3 regions of the Dactylosporangium sp. NPDC051485 genome follow, and region 3 is predicted to be linked to each of the others. Evidence: riboswitches for the same ligand, from Rfam matches in the RefSeq annotation. Region 3 holds a riboswitch; each other region holds the start of a gene.
The links. A riboswitch is a leader RNA that binds a small molecule or an ion and turns the genes downstream of it on or off. The one in region 3 is predicted to bind S-adenosylmethionine.
Positions count from the first base shown of each region.

Region 1: it holds a riboswitch for S-adenosylmethionine, as region 3 does, so the genes downstream of both, AB0M46_RS41865 (LLM class flavin-dependent oxidoreductase) here and thrC (threonine synthase) in region 3, are expected to answer to the same signal.
Region 2: it holds a riboswitch for S-adenosylmethionine, as region 3 does, so the genes downstream of both, AB0M46_RS03725 (aminotransferase class V-fold PLP-dependent enzyme) here and thrC (threonine synthase) in region 3, are expected to answer to the same signal.

Region 1 is NZ_JBFAZW010000111.1:27,448-30,992, reverse strand. Features, by position in the region: gene AB0M46_RS41870 (DUF6493 family protein) at 1-1,903, opposite strand, end outside; SAM riboswitch class IV at 2,108-2,219, shown strand; gene AB0M46_RS41865 (LLM class flavin-dependent oxidoreductase) at 2,436-3,545, shown strand, end outside.
Region 2 is NZ_JBFAZW010000004.1:173,839-177,383, forward strand. Features, by position in the region: gene AB0M46_RS03720 (PrsW family intramembrane metalloprotease) at 1-1,191, opposite strand, end outside; SAM riboswitch class IV at 1,659-1,776, shown strand; gene AB0M46_RS03725 (aminotransferase class V-fold PLP-dependent enzyme) at 1,795-2,985, shown strand; gene ligD (non-homologous end-joining DNA ligase) at 3,021-3,545, opposite strand, start outside.
Region 3 is NZ_JBFAZW010000062.1:317-3,861, reverse strand. Features, by position in the region: gene AB0M46_RS30475 (hypothetical protein) at 1-12, shown strand, start outside; gene AB0M46_RS30470 (glucosyl-3-phosphoglycerate synthase) at 20-937, opposite strand; SAM riboswitch class I at 1,024-1,160, shown strand; gene thrC (threonine synthase) at 1,175-2,443, shown strand; gene AB0M46_RS30460 (GNAT family N-acetyltransferase) at 2,761-3,545, shown strand, end outside.

The DNA.
Region 1 (3,545 bases), on a different contig from region 3:
GGTCGTGGTGGCCGGCCGGACCGCCCGGCCGCGGCGAGACGGTCGCGACGCGCCACCGCGGGGCCGCAAGGCCGTCGCCGCGCAGCCGGGCGGCGACCCGCCCCGCCGCCGGGGTGGCCAGGCGCTCGGCCCGCGCGGCGGCGGGCTCGTCGGGCCCGGGCGGGACGCGCAGCAGCGCCTGGGCGAGGTCCCAGGGCCACGGCCGCGCCGCACCGAGTGCCGCCAGCCGCTCGAGCAGCGCCGCGGTGTCGAGCGCGCCCCCGGCCGACGTCGGCGCCGACAAGAGCCCACCCGCGGACAAGAGCCCAGCCGTGGTTGAGACCCCATCCGCGGCCGAGAGCCCGTCCGCGGGCAGGTGCACCGCGATCTCGGCGAGGCGGGCGCGCAACAGGCGGTGCGGCGGCGGTATCCGTCGATCGGCCGGCTCGCGCAGGCGCAGGACCCGGTGGGCCTTGGTCAGCTCGGCGGCCCAGCCCTCCCGGAGCCTGCGCCCCGGCTCGACCCCGGCGGCCGTCAGCAGCAGGCCGGTGAACGCGCCGCACAGGCAGTGCGCGTCCCACTGGTGCTGGCCCATGCCGTCGCGGTGCCGCTCCACGACCGGCCGCACGGCGCGCCGCATGCGCTCCCGGTCGCTCGCGTGGAGCCGCACCACGCCGTCGAGGATGCGCTCCAGGGGCGGCAGCGCGGTGAACGGCCGCCCGCTGTAGAAGGCGGCGATCTCCTCGGCCAGCTCGTCCGGGTCGCCGATCGGCGGCGGTGCGGGGGCCGGGGGCGCCGGGGCGGGCAGCGCGTCGTCGAGCGACACGGCGGCGACGACCGGCGGCGCGGGCGCGGCGCCGTGCTCGGTGGCCAGCGCCGCCGCGCGCTCCCGCAGCTCGACGGCCGGATGCTCGGCGGCGAGGGCGAGCACGGCGGCGACGTCCGCGGCGCGCCCCGGGTGCCGCCGGGCGAGTGCGTCGAGCCAGCCGAGCTGGGCGCGCACGAGTCCCTTGTCGGGCCGCTGCACGACGGCCCGGGACGGCTCCAGCACCGCGTTCACGTCGAGGTCGGCGACGGTCCGCAGGAGCTTCTGCGCGGCGGCCGCGACGGGCGCGGGACCGTCGGCGAGCAGCCGGAGCAGGTCACCGGCGTGCGCGGCCGCCTCGGCCGGGGTCGGCGCGAGCTCGGCCAGCAGGCCGAGGATGCCGCGCAGCGCGGCCGGGCGGTCGCCACGCACCAGCCGCCCGGTGCAGCCGCGCAGCAGCGCGGCCCGGTCCAGGCGGCCCTCGGCGGCGAGCTCGGCCAGGGCGAGGATGAGGGCCCGCTTTCCGCCGGGGCGGCCGGTGTCCCAGACGGTCAGCTTCTCGCCGGCCCCGTCGACGGTGAAGACGAGCGGCGCCAGGGCGTCGAGGAACGGGTCGCGGCGCAGCCGCTCGGCGATGGGCCGCGAGCGCAGCCGCTCCTCGCCCGGGAAGCCGAGGTCGTCCATCCACCGCAGCACGAACCAGTCGGTCGCCGGCGGCGCCGACCCGGTCGCGATGACCAGCGCCGCGACGAACTCCCACCGGTGCCGGTCGAAGTCGGTGGCGCGCCGGTCGGCGAGGCGCGCGGCGAGCTCTGGCAGCCAGCCGGCGCCGCGGGCCCGGGCCGCGCCGATGACGGCCTGCGCGGTGTGCCGGTCGAGGCCCATCGACGGCCGGTCCAGGATGCGGGCGGCCGCCGCCGCGCTCGGCGCGGACCCGATCGTGGCCACCGCCAGGGCGGCGAGCTCGTCGCCGCTGCAGTGGTTGTCGGAGTGTCGCCTGACGTGGGCGAGCAGCTCGCGGGCCAGCGCCGCCCGGCCGGCGTCGTCCAGCGCATCGACCGCCTCGGCGACGGCCGCCACGCGTCCGCGCCGGATGAGCTCGAGGTCGATGACGTTCACGGGAAGAGGCTAATGCTGTGACCGCGAACGTTCGCCGGGGTGGCGTTGTTCGGGCGGGATGCGGCCGATCCGGTGCGCCGCCGATGGCGGGCCCGTGGCCGCCGCGGGACAGGTCGCCGCCGCCCTCGGGGGAATGCCCCGCGATTCCCTAGTGTTCCTATAGGCATTAGACAAGATCCCGCGCCGCAGCTAAGGTCATCGACAGGTTATGAGTGTCAGCGTCAAGCCCTGGCTTGCTGACCGGCAACCCTCCGTCGCGGGGGGTGCTCCAGGTGACGACCTGGCGGCGCAGACCCATGTGCCGCAAGCGCGAGCGGCGTGCGGTGGCGCGCCAGGTGGAGGACAGGGTAATGACGCGTGTGATCGCTCGTCGGCACATTGATGTGCAGCGCGTGGCCGCCTCGTTGTGTCGCACGCCACTGGCTGTCCGCCGCACTCGGTAGTCCACCAACTCATCCATGAGCGCGCGGCCTGCCGGCATCGGCCGGTCCTCGACCGCATTTCTGGTCCGTCTCGTCGAAAGCGATCCCTCATGTCTGATTCGTCCGAGTTCCTGCACCTGGCCGTCGCCCTGGAAGGCGTCGGCTGGCACCCCGCCGCGTGGCGCGAGCCCGACGCCCGCCCGCTGGACCAGTTCACGCCGAAGTACTGGGTGGAGCTGGTGCAGCAGGCTGAACGCGGTCTGCTCGACTTCGTCACGATCGAGGACGGGCTGCGGTTGCAGTCCGACAATCCACTGCAGCCGGACGAGCGCACCGACCGGGTCCGGGGCCGCCTCGACGCGACGCTCATCGCGGCCCGCGTCGCGCCGGTGACGAGCCACATCGGCCTGGTGCCGACGGCGATCGTCAACCACACCGAGCCGTTCCATCTGTCCAAGGCGATCGCCACGATCGACTACGCCAGCACCGGCCGCGCCGGCGTTCGGGTGCAGTTGGACGTCCGCGCCGACACCAACGCGCATTTCGGGCGTCGCGAGATCCCACCGCTGACCAGCGAGGACTACGCCAACCTCCAGGCCGGCATCGAGGTCGCGGACCTGCAGCAGCGGCTGCGCGACTCCTTCGACGAGGCCGCCGACTACGTCGAGGTGCTGCGCCGGCTCTGGGACAGCTGGGAGGACGACGCGGAGATCCGTGACGTCGCCACCGGCCGGTTCATCGACCGGGACAAGCTGCACTACATCGAGTTCCAGGGCCGCTGGTTCTCCGTGAAGGGACCCTCGATCACCCCGCGGCCGCCGCAGGGGCAGCCGGTCGTCACCACGCTGGGCCACGTGTCGATCCCGTTCCAGCTCATCGCCCGCTCCGCCGACGTCGGGTTCGTCACGCCATACGACGCCGCACAGGCGGCGGAGATCGTGTCGGAGATCCGTGCGGAGCAGCGGGCGGCCGGGCGCGAGCACGAGACGGTCCATGTGTTCGGCGACCTCGTCGTCTTCCTGGACGACAGCCGTGCGGCGGCCGTGGCCCGCAAGCAGCGGTTGGACGAGCAGGCCGGGGTCGAATACGGCAGCGACGCACTGATCTTCACCGGAACCCCGGCCGAGCTGGCCGACCTGCTGCTGGAGTGGCGCGCCGCCGGGCTCAGCGGCTACCGCCTCCGCCCCGCCGCGGTGCCGCACGACCTGACCCAGATCACT
Region 2 (3,545 bases), on a different contig from region 3:
GCGCAGCAGCGCGAGCCGGGTGGCGTCGAACTGGAAGGCCCGCATCGCCTTGGCCCCGGCGTCGCCGGCCACCCGCTTGGCCCAGCGCCGGGCCGAGAGCCGGCGCCCGAGCGTGCCCAGCGCGGCCACCTCCGGCGGCGAGAACCATCCGGCCCGCGCGTACTCGCCCAGGATGCGCTCGGTGAGCCGGCCCTCGTTGGCCCGCAGCCACAGCGCGAAGCCCACCATGGCCAGGAAGATCGGCATCATGACCGCGAAGTAGCCGTACAGCAGCACGAAGGTCGCCGTCGAGCCGATGACCGACATGAGGTTCCACGAGCCGTGCAGGCACATCGCGAGCAGCAGGCCGGCGAGCGGGGCGAGGAAGCGCACCGACCGGCTCGAGGTGCGCGAGGCGACGCCCAGGCCGATGCCGGTCATCGACGTGAAGAGGGGGTGCGCGAAGCCGCTGAGCAGGATGCGCACGATGAACAGGCCTACGAGCGCGGCCGCGCCCGAGGCCGCGCCGGCCTTCTGGGCCGTCTCGCCGTACCCCTTGAAGCCGAGGTACAGGATGTTCTCCACCATCGCGAAGCCGGCCGCCGACATTCCACAGTAGACAATGCCGTCGATGATGCCGGAGAACGCCCGCGGGCGGCGCCAGATCAGCAGCACCGGGCCGAGGGCCTTCATGCTCTCCTCGATCAGCGGCGCGACCAGCACCGCCACGAGCGACTCGCTGAGCCCGGCCCTGTCGGCGAAGTAGGCGCCCGCGGTGTTCACCACCAGGGCGACCGCCGTGGCCACGCAGGCGCCCCAGCCGAAGACGAAGATGAGGTACTTCACCGGCTCCGGCTCGTACCGGTCGAGCCACAGGAAGCAGCTGACCAGCAGCGGCACCGGCACGACGGCGGCGGCCACGCCCACCACCAGGCCCGTCCAGCCGCCGTTGAAGCCGAAGAAGGTCAGCACGGCCACGCCGCAGAGGGCGATGAAGCTCATGACCCCGATGAGCGTCCACAGCCGCCGCCGGTCGGACCGCTTGGCCGGCGGGGCGGCGGCCAGGGCGAGCGCGGCGGTCGGGTACTCCTGCTGGCCGGTGCTGGGCTCGGCCGCCTCGATGTTGGGCACCGCCACCCCGGGCAGCACCGGCGGCCAGCCCGAGGGCGCGCCGGGCGGGGCGGAGGCCTGGCCGAGCTGGACCTGCGGCACGATCGGCGTCCCAGGGGTGGGCCGGGCCCACGGGTTGGGCGCCGAGCCGGCGGCCTCCGGACCCCAGGGCGCCGGGCCCGAGACCGGCTCGGCGGGACCGCCACCCGGCTGCGCGGGACCCGGATGCGCAGGGCCGCCGCCCGGGGCAGTCCACGACGGACCGGAAACCGGCTCGGCCGGCCCACCACCCGGCTGCGCAGGACCACCACCCGAGGCAGCCCAAGACGGGCCCGAAACCGGCTCGGCCGACCCACCACCCGGATACGCGGGCCCGCCGCCCGAGGAAGCCCAGGCCGGACCGGAAACCGGCTCGGGAGAACCGCCGGTGGGCGAGGCCCAGGCGCCCGGCTCCGATGCCGGGGCCCCCGACGACGGGGAGTCCGGCGGGCCGGATGTGGGCGAGTTCGGCGTCCCACTCGGCGGGAGTGCGCTCATGGGGCCACTGTATCCGCGGTACCGTCATGACAGGTCATGAGTGCCAGCGCACAAGCCCCGGCTTGCTGGCCGGCAACCCTCGCGTTCGCGGCGGGGTGCCCCGGGTGATGACCCGGCCCGGCACGTGGTGTGCCCGGGCAAGCGCGAGCGAAAGGGCTCTCCGTGTCTATTGTGCTGTCCCCCGGCGAGATCAAGCTGCCCGACGGCCGGGCCGTCGACTTCGCCAACCTCGACATCGCCGCCACCGCGCCCTGCCTGCGGGCCGTCGCCGACACCGTGGCCGAGCTGCTGCCCTACTACGGCTCCGTGCACCGCGGCGCGGGCGCGCTGTCGCAGCGCTGCACCCGCGAGTACGAGCAGGCCCGCGAGACCGTCGCCGATGCCCTGGGCCACGGCGCCCGCGACACCGTGATCTTCACCCGCAACACCACGGACGCGTTCAACCTGCTGGCCCGGGCCCTGCCGGAGGGCACCCGGGTGCTCACGTTCGACACCGAGCACCACGCCAACCTGCTGCCCTGGCGCGACACCGTCCGGCTGGCCGTGCCGCGCTCGCCGGACGAGGCGGTCGAGGCGCTGGAGCACGCGCTGGCCCGCGTCCGGGCCCCGCAGGCGCTCGTCAGCGTGACCGCGGCGAGCAACGTGACCGGCGAGGTGTGGCCGGTGGCCCGGCTGGCCGAGGTGGCCCACCGCTTCGGCGCCCGGATCGCGGTGGACGCGGCCCAGCTGGCCCCGCACGACCCGGCCGCGCTGGCCGGCCTCGGCGCGGACTACGTGGCGTTCTCGGGCCACAAGCTCTACGCCCCGTTCGGCGCGGGCGTGCTGGCCGGCCGGGCGGACTGGCTCGACGCGGCCGAGCCGTACCTGGCCGGCGGCGGGGCCAGCGCTCACGTCGGCGACGACCACGCGGTGCGCTGGGCGAGCGGGCCGGCCCGGCACGAGGCCGGCACTCCGAACCTGCTCGGCGCGGTCGCGCTCGCCACCGCGCTGCGCGCCCTGCGGGCCGACGGGCTCAACGGCCACGAGCACGCCCTGGTCGCGCGGCTGCGGGCCGGGCTGGCCGAGCTGCCGCACGTCGAGGAGCTGCGGCTCTTCCCCGCCGAGGCCGAGCGGGTCGGGATCGTCTCCTTCGCCGTGCTCGACCGCGACGCCGGGGACCTGGCCGTGACCCTGGGCCGGGAGCACGGGATCGGCGTGCGGACGGGGCTGTTCTGCGCGCACCCGCTCACCCGCCGGCTGCTGGCCGAGGCGGCCGAGCGCAAGGGCGCGGAGCACGCCCCGGAGCACGCGGTGCGGGCCAGCCTCGGCATCGGCACCACCGAGGAGCACGTGGACCGGCTCCTGGCCGCCCTGCGGTAGGCGGGAGCCGCCCGCGGTAGGCGGGAGCCGCCCGGCTATCGGGTGTTGCGCAGCAGGTCGCCCAGCTCGGCCACGCGGTCCAGGACCACGGACGGGGTCAGGTCGGCGGCGGTGAGTCCGCCGGCCTCGACCTCGTCCCAGGTCAGCGGGGCGCTCACGGTCGGCGTCTCCCCCGCCCGCAGCGAGTAGGGCGCGACCGTGGTCTTGAACGCGTTGTTCTGGCTCCAGTCGATGAAGACCTTGCCGGGGCGCAGCTGCTTGGCCATCCTGGCCACGACCAGCCGCGGGTGGCGGCCGGCCAGCTCCTCGGCGACCCCCTTGGCGTAGGCGCTGACCTCGTCGGCCGGCTCGTCGCCGGGCAGCGGCACGACCAGCTGCATGCCCTTCTTGCCGGAGGTCTTGGGGCAGCAGCCCAGCCCGTCGGCGGCCAGCCGCTCGCGCATCAGCAGGGCCACCTCGTAGCACTCGGGCAGGCCGGCGGGCGGGCCCGGGTCGAGGTCGACGACGAGCTGGTCGGGGTCGAGGGGGCGGCCCTCGGCGTCGACCCGCCACTGCGGGGT
Region 3 (3,545 bases):
GCGGCCGCCTGATCGGGCGCTATGCCTCGTAGCCGCTGACCGTGCGCATCGGCGGGCGGTCGGGGTGGGCGACGGTCGTCTCCCGCGGTACGACAGCGGAATCATGCCGCTCGAACTGCGTCAACGTCGGCCAGGCCGAGAGGCTCGGCGACACGCGGGCGTTGATCGTCTGCAGGATCGTGGCGGCCATCCGGCCCAGCGCCGCCGTGTCCTGGTGACCGTGCGTGCGCTGGCCGAGATCGACCTGCGCGATGGCGTCCAGCCCGTGCCCGCGCCAGGCGTCGATGAGCAGGCCGGTCTCCACGCCGTAGCCGGCCGCGAAGGGCAGCGACTCGAGCAACGAGCGGCGGGCCGCGTACTCCCCGGCCAGCGGCTGCACCACCCCGGCCAGCTCCGGGAAGTAGGCGTTGAGCAGCGGCCGGGCGGCCAGCTCGGTGACCCGGCCGCCGCCGGCCGCCGAGACGTCCAGCAGCGGGCGGTCGTAGAACGCCTTGACCATCAGCGTGGTGGGGTCGGCCAGCAGAGGGCCCAGCAGGCCGGTCACGAAGTGGGGCCGGAAGTCGGTGAGGTCGGCGTCGATGTACACCAGAATGTCGCCCTTGGTGACCGCGAGCGCCTTCCACAGCACCTCGCCCTTGCCCGGCCGGGAACCGGTGCCCGGCAGGATGTCGTCGCGGTGGTGCACGGTCGCGCCGGCCGCCGCGGCCACCTCGGCGGTGCGGTCCACCGACCCCGAGTCGACCACGATCAGCTCGTCGACCAGCGGGCCCAGGGTGCGCACCCCGGCCACGATCTCGCCGACCGTCGGCTCCTCGTCCAGCGCCGGCAGCACCACGCTCACCCGCGTGTCGCCCTTCGCCGCCAGCACCTCCTCCGCGGGCCAGTCCCGCCAGCCGGAGGTGCGCCGGCCGAACCAGTTCGCCGCGATCGGGTGCATGACTGAAACGCTAGCGGTGTCCGAGTCGTGAGATGACTCATACCCGGCCCCCGGTGGCGCCCCTTACACTGGGGGCACAACTGCATACCTCATCCAGAGGGGCAGAGGGATACGGCCCGATGAAGCCCCGGCAACCCCTGCGCGCGTCTCGATGTTGAGGCCAGCGGGCGGTAGGTGCCAAATCCGTCCCGGTGCACGCCCGTGCGCTTGGGGAAGATGAGAGGAAAGGCCTCCGCCATGACCTCGACGCTCAGCGTCTTCACCGACTCGCCGGCCCGCAACCTGGTTTGCCGCGGCTGCGGGGCCACGTTCCCGCTCGCCGCCCAGCACGCCTGTTACGAGTGTTTTGGCCCGCTCGAGGTGGGCTACGACCCGGCCGCGCTCGCCCGGGTGACCCGCGAGCAGATCGAGGCCGGCCCGCAGAACATCTGGCGCTACGCCCCGCTGCTGCCGGTCGGAGTCGACCCGGACACCCGGGTGAGCCTCGACCCGGGCCTCACGCCGCTGGTCAAGGCCGACGGGCTGGGCAAGGAGCTCGGCTTCACCGCGCAGCTGTGGGTCAAGGACGACTCGGCCAACCCGACGCACTCGTTCAAGGACCGGGTGGTCTCGGTGGCGCTGACCGCGGCCAAGGCGCTGGGCTTCACGCGGTACTCCTGCGCCTCCACCGGCAACCTGGCCAACTCCGTCGCCGCGCACGCGGCCCGGGCCGGCGTCCCGTCGACCGTGTTCATCCCGGCCGACCTGGAGCCGGGCAAGATCATCATGACCGCCGTGTACGGCGGCGAGGTCGTCGCCATCGAGGGCTCCTACGACGAGGTGAACCGGCTCTGCTCGGAGCTGACCGAGACCGACGAGTTCGAGGACACCGCGTTCGTCAACGTCAACGTCCGGCCCTTCTACGCCGAGGGCTCCAAGACGCTCGGCTACGAGGTCGCCGAGCAGCTCGGCTGGCGCATCCCGGCCCAGGTGGTCATCCCGATGGCCAGCGGTGAGCTGCTCACGAAGGTCGACAAGGCGTTCGCCGAGCTGGTCGAGATCGGCCTGGTGCCGGCGACCGAGTGGAAGGTCTTCGGCGCCCAGTCGGCCGGCTGCAACCCGATCGCCAAGGCCCTGCACGACGGCGTCGACGAGATCACCCCGGTCAAGCCGACCGGCATCGCGAAGTCGCTGAACATCGGCGACCCGGCGGCCGGCGTCTACGCCCTGGAGTCGGTGCGGCGCACCGGGGGCTGGATGGAGTACGCCGACGACGACGAGATCCGCGCCGGCATCCAGCTGCTCGCCCGGACCACCGGCGTCTACGCCGAGACGGCCGGCGGGGTGACCACGGCGGTGCTCAAGAAGCTCGTCGAGTCGGGCAAGCTCGACCCCAGCGCCGAGACGGTCGTCTTCAACACCGGCGACGGCCTGAAGACGCTCGATGCGGTGGCCGGCAACGTCGGCCCCACCCACCGGGTGAAGCCGTCGCTCAAGTCCGCCCGCGAGGCCGGCCTGCTCGGATGATTTTTGAGGCCCCGTCGTCACCGAGCGTTCACGCAGAGAGAGCGCTTTCAGGCGGGGACCTGCCGTCGATCGTCCGAATGGCGGATGTGATCGACACGCAACGTGATCGTCGGCGTGCCGTACGCTGATCGGGGACTTGACGCCTTAGGTACCTAGGTCCAGGATGCTCGGTGCGGGAGGACGTGTCGCCGCGAGACTTCGCCGATTTCGGTGGGGTCCGCGACCACAACACCGGAGGTGTTGGCGAGCGTCCTCTCGACCAATTTCCGGGCATAAATGGTTTGCCGGAGCCCGCGCACCGCGCCCACGCTGGGCCCATGGCCCGGACACCGATCAAGATCGTCGAGGTGCGCGCCGATGACCCGGCCGCGATCGACGTGACCTACGACATCGGGGACGCGGCGTTGCGCGCCGACGTGCCGGACTGGCCCGACGGCGGCCGGTTCTCCCACGCGGCGCTGTTCCGCGTCCCGGCGCCCTGGTGCGAACGCCGCGTCTTCCTCGCCCTCGACGGCGACGCCCCGGCCGGCACCGTCGAGCTGGAGTTGCCGCTGCGCGACAACCTGAGCAACGCCCACATCGAGGTCCTCGTCGCCCCCGGGCACCGGCGCCGGGGCATCGGCCGGGCCCTCTACCGGCACGCGGCCGAGCTCGCCCGGGCCGCCGGGCGCACCACCGCCCACTCGTTCAGCCTGCTCGCCCCGGCGCAGGAGGCCTTCTGTGCCGGGCTTGCGATGCGCAACGGCCTGACCGACGCCCGCCGGCGGCTGCTCATCGCCGACCTCGACCACGCCGCGCTCGACCGGCTGCACGCCGGGGGCCTGGCCCGCGCGGACGGCTACACCGTGGTGCGATGGGTGGGCGAGGCGCCGGAGGAGTACCTCGAGGACCTCGCCGCGCTGGACAGCTCCTTCGTGGCCGAGGCGCCGATGGGCGAGCTGGAGTACGAGCCGGAGAAGGTCGACGTCGGGCGGATCCGGGAGCAGCAGCGGACGTTCGCCGCCCGGGGCTCGCGGCGCTACCACACCGGCGTCGTCCACGCGGCCGGAGGCCGGCTCGTCGCCTGGACCGCGATGGGGCTGAGCGAGGGCGTCGACTGGCA